Regions from separate parts of the Pedococcus aerophilus genome, predicted to be linked through region 1. Evidence: predicted binding sites of a transcription regulator. Region 1 holds the regulator's gene; each other region holds the start of a gene.

Region 1 (3,273 bases):
GACCGTCGACCAGGTGGCCATCGACAAGGCCGGCAGCGGGGGTGCCTACAACCGCATGCGCGCGCAGCCGGCCGACACGACGATGCTCACGACCACCAAGGGTGTGAAGTACCGGATGAAGGGTGGCGTCGCCTACTACTCGACGACCCTGCCCATCACCGAGCTCTCTCCGCCGGTGCTGGTGGACCACGTCGCGCTGAAGAACGCCACCACGACCGGAGCCCTGCGGTACCGGCACATCAAGGCCGTCAGGGTGCTCCCGAACATCGTGATCGGGTCCTGAGAGCAGGAGTGCCGACTCGCTCGGCGGTCACGTCCCGCCGTGTCGGGCTCAGCCGGCGGCGGGGATGAGCAGCGTCTGACCGGCGTGCACGTCGGACCCGGCCAGGTCGTTGGCGATCTGGATCTGCGCGACGGCCTCGTTGATCGGCAGCTGCGGCAGCTGCGTCGCCGCGACCTCGGAGAGGGTCTGGCCGGCCTGCACCGTCGTGGAGTGGTCGATGACCACTGCCGACGCACCGCCCGACAGCAGGCTGATCGCCAGCACCACGCCGACGACCACGACGGTCATCGTGACGGCCAGGCGTCCGGCGCGGGTAAGCCGCAACGGGGCGGCGGGACGGATGACGACGTCCTCACCCGTGGGCACCGAGACGAGCTGCGGGCGCACCGGCCGAACCGGCATACGCACGGGTGCGGGGGCGATGTCCCAAGCAACTGCTGCACTCATCTGGTCCTCCGTGGTGGTCATCTGGTCGACGCTCTTCGAACGGTTGTACGAAGTGCCTCTTGGTTGATTTCTAGCACGCTTGTTCGAACCGAGCAAGACACGCCTCGAACACATGTTTGGTACTGGCGTTCGAACGCCATACGCTGTGTCCATGCCTCAAGCACATCAGAGGCCACTGACAGTCACCCCTGTCACACGACCCAGCAGTCATTGATCAGCACCGGCAGACGCCACCTGACCTGCGGAAACGAGGAACCGGCATGAGCGAGGACAACGTCAAGGAGCTCCCCGACCGCGATCGGGGCGACGGTCTCACCGTCCGCCAGCGACGGGTCCTCGAGGTCATCCGCAACTCGGTCGACCGCCGCGGGTACCCGCCGAGCCTGCGCGAGATCGGCGAGGCCGTGGGCCTCACCTCCCCGAGCTCGGTGGCCCACCAGCTCTCGACGTTGGAGCGCAAGGGCTTCCTGCGCCGCGACCCCAACCGCCCCCGGGCGATCGAGGTCGTCTCCCCCGACTCGACGGCCGACATGCGCGGCTACCGCGGCGGCGCGAGCGTCGAGGACGAGACCGCGGTGTTCGACGAGACGGGCATGAACGACCGTCGCCCGGAGGCCTCCTACGTCCCGGTCCTGGGGCGGATCGCCGCCGGTGTGCCGATCCTCGCCGAGGAGACCGTCGAGGACGTCTTCCCGCTGCCGCGCCAGATCGTCGGCGAGGGACAGCTCTTCCTCCTGCAGGTCGTCGGTGAGTCGATGATCGACGCCGCGATCTGCGACGGCGACTGGGTCGTCGTGCGCCAGCAGCCGACCGCCGACAACGGCGACATCGTCGCGGCCATGCTCGACAACGAGGCGACGGTCAAGACGTTCAAGCGCAAGGACGGCAAGGTGTGGCTGATGCCGCACAACGACGCGTTCGAGCCCATCGACGGCGACCACGCGACGATCCTGGGCAAGGTCACCGCGGTCCTGCGCCGCGTCTGAGACCTTCCCACCCCGATCTCCCTCGGAGGTCGCCACGGACCGACCCCCGTGGCGACCTCCGAGTGGTTCTCACCGCACTCCGTGCGTGACACCCACCTCCGACGGGCTCCGAGTGGTTGGTCCGGCGCGGCAGTGGGTACGTTCGACACGAAAGGTGCGGCCCGGGGCAGTTCGGGCGGCCCGGCACCACGACAGCGAGGTTCGACGATGGCCAAGCACGACGAAGGCGACTACTCCGAGGCAGACCTGAGGGTCAAGGGCCAGAAGGACCACGCAGCAGGACCCACGGCGGTGGCGGTCTCGATGAAGCGGGCCATCGACCACATGGGGATCAAGCGCACCGCGCAGACCCTGCTCAAGCTCAACCAGGCCGAGGGCTTCGACTGCATGAGCTGCGCCTGGCCGGACCCCGACGTGGGCCACCGCCACGCGGCCGAGTTCTGCGAGAACGGCGCGAAGGCCGTGGCCGAGGAGGCCACCCGCGACCGGGCCACCCCCGAGTTCTTCGCCGAGCACAGCATCGCCGAGCTCGACACCCGCTCCGAGTACTGGCTCGGCCAGCAGGGCCGGATCACCCACCCGATGGTCAAGCGCCCCGGCGCCACGCACTACGAGCCCATCGAGTGGGACGAGGCCTTCGAGCTCATCGCCGCCGAGCTGCGCTCCCTGGCCAGCCCGGACGAGGCGACCTTCTACACCTCGGGTCGCACCTCCAACGAGGCCGCCTTCGCCTACCAGCTGTTCGTGCGTGCCTTCGGCACGAACAACCTGCCCGACTGCTCGAACATGTGCCACGAGTCCACGAGCATCGCGCTGCAGGAGTCGATCGGCATCGGCAAGGCCAGCGTCACCCTGGACGACGTCCACACCGCCTCGGTCATCGTCATCGCCGGGCAGAACCCCGGCACCAACCACCCGCGCATGCTCTCCGCCCTGGAGATCGCCAAGGAGAACGGCGCGAAGATCATCTCGATCAACCCGCTGCGCGAGGCCGGGCTGGTGCGGTTCAAGAACCCCCAGAAGCCCAGCGGCGTCATCGGGCACGGGACCGCCCTGTCCGACCTGCACCTGCCGGTCAAGGTCAACGGTGACCTGGCCCTCTTCCAGGCCATCGGCTCGCTGCTGGTCGAGTGGGACGCGCTGGACCACGAGTTCATCGACACCTACTCCACCGGGTTCGACCAGTGGCGCGAGCACGTCTCGGCGGTCGACTGGGACCACGTCATCGAGGTGACCGGCCTGTCGCGCGAGCTCATCACCGAGGCGGCGCAGATGCTCCGCGGCTCGACCCGCACGGTCTACTGCTGGGCGATGGGCCTGACGCAGCACCGCAACGGTGTCGCGACCATCAAGGAGGTCGTCAACCTCGCCCTGGCCCAGGGCAACATCGGGCGCGAGGGCGCCGGGCTGCTGCCCGTCCGTGGCCACTCCAACGTGCAGGGCGACCGCACGATGGGGATCTGGGAGCGCCCGCCGGCACACTTCCTCGACGCGCTCCAGAAGGAGTTCGGCTTCGACCCGCCGCGTGAGCACGGCCTCGACGTCGTCGACTCGCTG
Region 2 (3,273 bases), on a different contig from region 1:
GCCAGCATCCCGGCGAGGCGCCGCTTCTGGACGAGGACCTCCAGGCCGTGCATCGACCTCAGCTTCTTGGCGACGAGGCGCTCGGCCTGGTCGCGTTCGGCATTCGGGTCGATGGCGTCGAGGGTCGCCCGGGCCAGCTCGTCGTCGACGCCCTTGGTCCGGAGCTCCCGGGCCAGGGCGCGCTTGGCCAGCCCGCGGCCTGCCTGCTGGGACCGCACGAGCATCCCCGCGAACGCCTCGTCGTCGATGAGCCCCACCTCGGTCATCCGGTCGAGCACCGCTTCGGCGACGTCGTCGGGGCACTCGCGCTGCGCGAGCTTGTCGCGCAGCTGCTTGCGGCTCCTCGGAGCCATCGCCAGCTGTCGCAGCACGATCTGGCGCGCGACGTCGTGGGCGTCGGGCTCGGCGTCGCGGTGCTGCAGGTCGCTCTCGGGATCGCCCGGGATGGGTTGCCAGGCCTTGGAGCGGCGAGAACGACGGCCCGGCTGCGGGGCGGCCTGACCGGAGCCCGCTGCGGCAAGGGCGGCCTCGAGGGCAGCCCTTGCCGCAGCGTGTCGATCTGTCATGCGCGTTCAGTCCGTCGGTCGGCGAGCCGTGGCTCAGAACTCGACCGGGACCTCGGGGATCGCGTCGGCAGGCTTGTCGACCTGCGGCCCGATGCCGAGCTTCTCCTTGACCTTCTTCTCGATCTCGTTGCCGAGGTCGGGGTTGTCCTTGAGGAACTGGCGGGCGTTCTCCTTGCCCTGGCCGAGCTGGTCGCCCTCGTAGGTGTACCAGGCGCCGGCCTTGCGGACGAAGCCGTGCTCGACACCCATGTCGATCAGGCCACCCTCACGGGAGATGCCCTGCCCGTAGAGGATGTCGAACTCGGCCTGCTTGAACGGCGGGGCCACCTTGTTCTTGACGACCTTGACGCGGGTGCGGTTGCCGACGGGCTCGCTGCCGTCCTTGAGCGTCTCGATGCGACGGACGTCGAGGCGGACCGAGGCGTAGAACTTCAGCGCCTTGCCACCGGTCGTCGTCTCGGGCGATCCGAACATGACGCCGATCTTCTCGCGCAGCTGGTTGATGAAGATCGCGGTCGTGCCGGTCGAGTTGAGGGCACCGGTGAGCTTGCGCAGCGCCTGGGACATGAGGCGGGCCTGGAGGCCCACGTGGCTGTCACCCATCTCGCCCTCGATCTCGGCGCGCGGCACGAGCGCTGCGACGGAGTCGATGACGATGATGTCGATGGCACCCGAACGGATCAGCATGTCCGCGATCTCGAGCGCCTGCTCACCGGTGTCGGGCTGGCTGACGAGCAGGGCGTCGGTGTCGACGCCGAGCCGCTTCGCGTAGTCGGGGTCGAGGGCGTGCTCGGCGTCGATGAACGCCGCGATGCCACCCGCCCGCTGGGCGCTGGCCACCGCGTGGAGGGCGACCGTGGTCTTGCCGGAGGACTCCGGACCGTAGATCTCCACGACCCGACCGCGCGGCAGGCCCCCGATGCCCAGGGCCACGTCCAGCGCGATGGACCCCGTGGGGATGACGTCGATGGGCGGACGGACGTCGTCGCCGAGACGCATGACCGCGCCCTTGCCGAAGTTCTTCTCGATCTGCCCCATGACGGAGTCGAGCGACTTCGCCTTCTGGTCACCTGTTGCGGTGTTGCCACCGGACATCTTGGCCACAGTTTCTTCTTTCCATGTCGAGTCGGGCGCGCCTGCCTTCGACCCGGGCGCTGTCATCTGCTGTCGGGTCAGACGCTAGGTGTCGCCACCGACAGCCGTCCCGGACCGATCTGCGGCCTGTGGACGGTGGTCCTGCGGGGTTCCACCTGTGGAGGAACATACCGAACATCTGTTCGAAGTTCGGTACCGGCACGCGCGACACGCCGCCACTCCCGCAGATCAGGACGCCGTCACGCCGACCCGGCGCATCGGGGTGTGCGGGATGCCGTCCTCGACGAACCCCCGACCGCTCGGGACGAAACCGAAGGCGGCATACCAGTCGACGAGGTGGGACTGCGCGTCCAGCACCACGTCCCGCTCCTCCACGCCCTCGAGCACGGAAGCCATGAGGCGGGCGGCGAGGCCACGGCCCCGCCAGGCTCGCGCGGTGGCCACTCGCCCGATCCGCAGCGCGCCGCCGTCGGCCTCGGGGTCGTCGAGCACCCGCAGGGTCGCCACGGGCCCGCCGCCCCGCTCGATCCAGACGTGCCTGGTGCCGGGCGCGAGGTCGCGGCCGTCGAGGTCGAGGTAGGGGCAGTCCTGCTCGACGACGAAGACGTCGGAGCGCAGCGCCCACAGGCGGTAGGCCGTCACCGGGTCGAGGTCGGCGAAGGGTGCCGAGTGCACGGTGTCCGGTGCCAGGTCCACGGTCTCGTCCATGCGGCGATGCTAGGCGTCCTCGTCAGGACAGCAGCAGCCGCTCCAGCCGTCGCGAGGCTCCGACGACGCCGAGCACCCCGAGCACGAGCAGGTACCCGACGTGGGCGAGCACGCCCCAGCCGACGTCCCCGATCATCAGCGCCCGCTCGAGGGCGACACCGTGGTAGAGCGGTGTCGCCCGGACCACCCACTGGAGGGCGTCGGGGTAGGTGGCCAGGGGGAAGAACGTCGCCGAGAACAAGAACATCGGCTGGATCGCCAGGGTGATGTAGTCGAAGTCCACCCAGGAACGCATGAACGTCGTCGCGAACATCCCGACCGCCGCGAACGCGAACCCGATGAACACCGCCGCCGGCAGGGCCAGCAGGGCCCACCACGACCGGACCGCCCCGGCCAGCAGCGCGATGACGAGGAAGGCGGCCGAGTACAGGCCACCGCGGATCAGGGACCAGCTGATCTCCCCGACGGCGACGTCGCGCGGTCCCATCGGGGTCGCGAGGACGGCGTCGTAGAGCTTGGCGTACTTGAGCTTGAAGAAGACGTTGAACGTCGAGTCCATGACCGCGCCGTTCATCGCCGAGGCCGCCAGCAGGGCTGGGGCGACGAACTGGAGGTAGGTCACCGTCAGGCCGGAGTCGGTGGTCACGGTCCGCACGAGCGCGCCGATCCCGATGCCGAGGGAGAACAGGTAGAAGACGGGCTCGGCGAAGCCGGTGACGAGCGCGATCCAGCCGTGGCGGAACGAGGTGATGTTGCGTTCGACGAGCATGCGGGCCAGCCCCGCGCCGGCGGGCATCGGCAGCAGGCGGGCAAGACGTCCGGCGGCCCCGGGGCGGCGACCCGAGGGAGCCGTCGTGGTCGGACGCGTGGTCGTCATGACGCCAGCCTCTTGGTGAAGGTGCGT
Region 3 (3,273 bases), 110 kb from region 1:
AAGCCGATCTTCGGTGACAACGGCTCAGGCATGCACTCGCACCAGTCGCTCTGGAAGGACGGCGAGCCGCTCTTCTACGACGAGCGCGGCTACGGCGGCCTGTCGGACCTGGCCCGCTGGTACATCGGTGGCCTGCTCAAGCACGCCCCGGCGCTGCTCGCCTTCACCAACCCGACGGTGAACTCCTACCACCGCCTGGTCCCCGGCTACGAGGCCCCGGTCAACCTGGTCTACTCGGCCCGTAACCGCTCGGCCTGCATCCGCATCCCGATCACCGGTGACAACCCGAAGGCCAAGCGCGTCGAGTTCCGCGTGCCGGACCCGTCGGCCAACCCGTACCTCGCGTTCTCCGCGATGCTGATGGCCGGCCTCGACGGCATCAAGAACCGCATCGAGCCCCCGGAGCCGGTGGACAAGGACCTCTACGAGCTCCCGCCCGAGGAGCACGACGCCATCGAGCAGGTCCCCGGTTCGCTGCCGGCCGTGCTGGATGCGCTGGAGGCCGACCACGAGTTCCTGCTCGAGGGTGACGTGTTCACCAAGGACCTCATCGAGACCTGGATCGAGTGGAAGCGCAAGAACGAGGTCGACCCGATCCGTTTCCGCCCGCACCCGCACGAGTTCGAGATGTACTTCGACATCTAGTCGAGCTTGCCAACTTCCTCCCGGCTCAGTTGTGGGAGGACGAGCCCCGGCCAGGGATTCCCTGGCCGGGGCTCGTTGTAGGGCAAGGGGTGCGACCGATGCCAACCGATGACGAATCCCACTGTGTGGGCGTTTGCGACGAAATGGCTTCATCTCACGCACCTGCGCCCCATACTCGGCACGAACCGATTGCTGCGTGGTCGATCAGCGACCCGGGGTCGGTGACACGAGGGGCTGACCGTGAAGACTTCGAGGTTGCTGGTGGCTGCCTGCGCTACGGCACCCCTGCTGTGTTTGTCTACAGCGTTGGCGACGGCGGCGCCGACCCCGATGACATCCACGGGGACACAACGAATTGCAGGAGCCGATCGGTACGCGACATCGGCAGCGGTGTCGGCGAAGTCGTTCACTTCTCCGCAGGGCGCCGTCTTCGTCGCCTCGGGGCAGAACTTTCCTGACGCCCTCGCGGGGGGCGCCGCAGCGGCGAAGCAGGTCGGCCCCCTCCTGCTGACGTCGAGCTCCCGCTTGAGCGGGGCCACATCGAACGAGCTCAAGCGGCTACGACCCTCGAAGATCTACATCCTCGGCGGCACCGGTGCAGTCTCGGGCGCCACTGCTGTAGCTCTCAACGGGATCGCCCCCACGCAGCGCATCGGTGGCGCCGATCGTTATGCAACGGCTGCAAATACCTCCAAGGCCATCTTCACCAGCGCCTCGACGGTGTACATCGCCTCAGGACTGGGTTTCGCCGACGCCCTTGCTGGCGGACCTGCGGCCGCCAAGCAGGCCGCCCCCATGCTGCTCACGTCCGCGACCTCCTTGCCGGCGGCGACCCGCGCCGAACTGACACGCCTGCAGCCCAGTGCGGTGAAGATCCTTGGAGGCAACGGCGCAGTATCCAGCCGCGTCCAGAGCCAGATCCAAGCCGCCGTCCCCAGTGCGAGGATCACCCGCTACAGCGGGGCGGATCGGTATGCGACAGCGGCCTCCGTTGCGAAGGCGGTGTGGCCCAACGGTTCACGAACCGTCTTCGATGCCTCCGGAACGTCGTTCCCTGACGGGCTCTCCGCGACCCCGTCCGCAGCGGTGAACAAGGCCCCCCTGTTGCTGACCTCGAAGTCCTGCATGCCGAGCCCCACGGCGTCGGCATCCGCATCCCTCAGCCCGAGCCTGCGTGTCTTCGTCGGCGGCACTGGAGTCGTCACGACCAGCGGGACCGTCTGCGGAAGCACGCCGGTAGCACCCACACCGCCCCCGCCCCCGCCCACACCGCCGTCACCGCCGTCCGTGGACTACGACTGCGGCGACTTCTCGACGTGGCCCGAGGCCCAGGCCGTCTTCGACCGGTACTACCCCGCGTATGGAGACGTCTTCCGTCTGGACAGGGACGGCGACCTCATCGCCTGTGAAGACCTGCCTGGCGCGCCATAGCCTTCGTGCCCGCTCTGCTGCAGGACCTCCCGCGACGAATCATGTTCAGCTGTAGGTGAATTCACCACGTTCGGGTGTGGACAACTCTTTCGTCATCGTTCGAACACCTGTACGATTGGGGTATGTCGACCGCTCCCCTTAGCACCGTCCCCGACGCACTTGCGCCGGGCAGCTGGGGTGTGCGGAACCGGGACCTGTGGGACCGGACCGCCGCCGTTGCAGGACGGTTGAACCGTGCGCAGGCCGAGCTGGTCGACATCATCGACGAGGTCATGACCGGCGGTCACTGGGGTGAGGGCGGGTTCAAGTCCCCCGAGCACTACCTCGTCGTCCGGGCCGGATTGGCCCCTGCCCACGCCGCCGACATCGTCGCCGTCGCACGGCGCCGCACCGAGCTGACCGATGCCGGGACTGCACTGTCTGCCGGTGAGCTGTCCCTGGACCAGGTCGCGGTCCTGGCCCGCAACGTGCCCGCGAGTCACCAGAAGTCACTGACCCGATTCGCGCGCGAAGCGACCGTGCCCCAGCTACGCCGTGCGGTCCGGATGCACGCCTTCCCCGCCGACCCTGTCCCAGCCTCGACCGCCCCCGAAGCAGAAGCGACTATCACCGAACCAGAAGCGTCCGCCACGCCAGACGCTCGCGCGCAGGTGCAGGCCGACCACGAGGCGGCCCGTGCGTCGGCGGCGGAGGATCGGGCTTGTGCCAGGCCGGACCTGTCGATGTCGTATGACGCTGATGGTCGATTCCAGCTGCGCTACTCCGCCCCAGCCACCATCGGCGCGCTGGTCGAACAAGCCGTCAAGGAGGCCAAGGACGCGTTGTTCACCCGCCGCCGCGACACGGCCGCATCTGGCGAAGCCGGGAGCGATGCCGCCAGCGATGGCCGTGCCGATGGCGCCGAGTCGGGCGCAGGGCTGGGCCACAGCCAGGACCCGCACGCCGGGTTGCCGACGTATGCCGACGCGCTCGAGGAGATGGCCAACCGTTCCCTGGCCTCGATCACCTCGACATCACGGGCGGCGCACTACCGGGTGTACCTGCACCTGGACACCAACGGTGCCTGGGCCACCGGCGGGCACGCGATCCCGAAGCGACTGCTCGGGCGGTTCGTGTCGGATGGCGTGGTCCAACCCGTCTGGGAAACCCAAGGGCGACCGGTCTCGGTCGGGCGGTCGATGCGGATCCTGCCCGAAC

What was found. Region 1 encodes LexA, which represses DNA repair genes until DNA is damaged. Its sites were predicted from a motif close to TCGAACANNTGTTCGA; they were not measured.
Region 2: the regulator LexA is predicted to act here: its motif matches at 1,832-1,847, upstream of recA (recombinase RecA).
Region 3: the regulator LexA is predicted to act here: its motif matches at 2,176-2,191, upstream of ABD286_RS03595 (HNH endonuclease signature motif containing protein).

Annotation. Positions count from the first base shown of each region.
Region 1 covers NZ_BAAARN010000001.1:876,968-880,240, forward strand. Annotated here, with positions in the region: gene ABD286_RS04030 (CHAP domain-containing protein) at 1-283, shown strand, start outside; gene ABD286_RS04035 (LysM peptidoglycan-binding domain-containing protein) at 332-751, opposite strand; gene lexA (transcriptional repressor LexA) at 991-1,716, shown strand; gene ABD286_RS04045 (FdhF/YdeP family oxidoreductase) at 1,924-3,273, shown strand, end outside.
Region 2 covers NZ_BAAARN010000004.1:224,471-227,743, reverse strand. Annotated here, with positions in the region: gene ABD286_RS15625 (regulatory protein RecX) at 1-566, opposite strand, end outside; gene recA (recombinase RecA) at 600-1,661, opposite strand; gene ABD286_RS15615 (GNAT family N-acetyltransferase) at 1,890-2,369, opposite strand; gene ABD286_RS15610 (ABC transporter permease) at 2,392-3,246, opposite strand; gene ABD286_RS15605 (ABC transporter permease) at 3,243-3,273, opposite strand, start outside.
Region 3 covers NZ_BAAARN010000001.1:764,788-768,060, forward strand. Annotated here, with positions in the region: gene glnA (type I glutamate--ammonia ligase) at 1-645, shown strand, start outside; gene ABD286_RS03590 (cell wall-binding repeat-containing protein) at 976-2,076, shown strand; gene ABD286_RS03595 (HNH endonuclease signature motif containing protein) at 2,199-3,273, shown strand, end outside.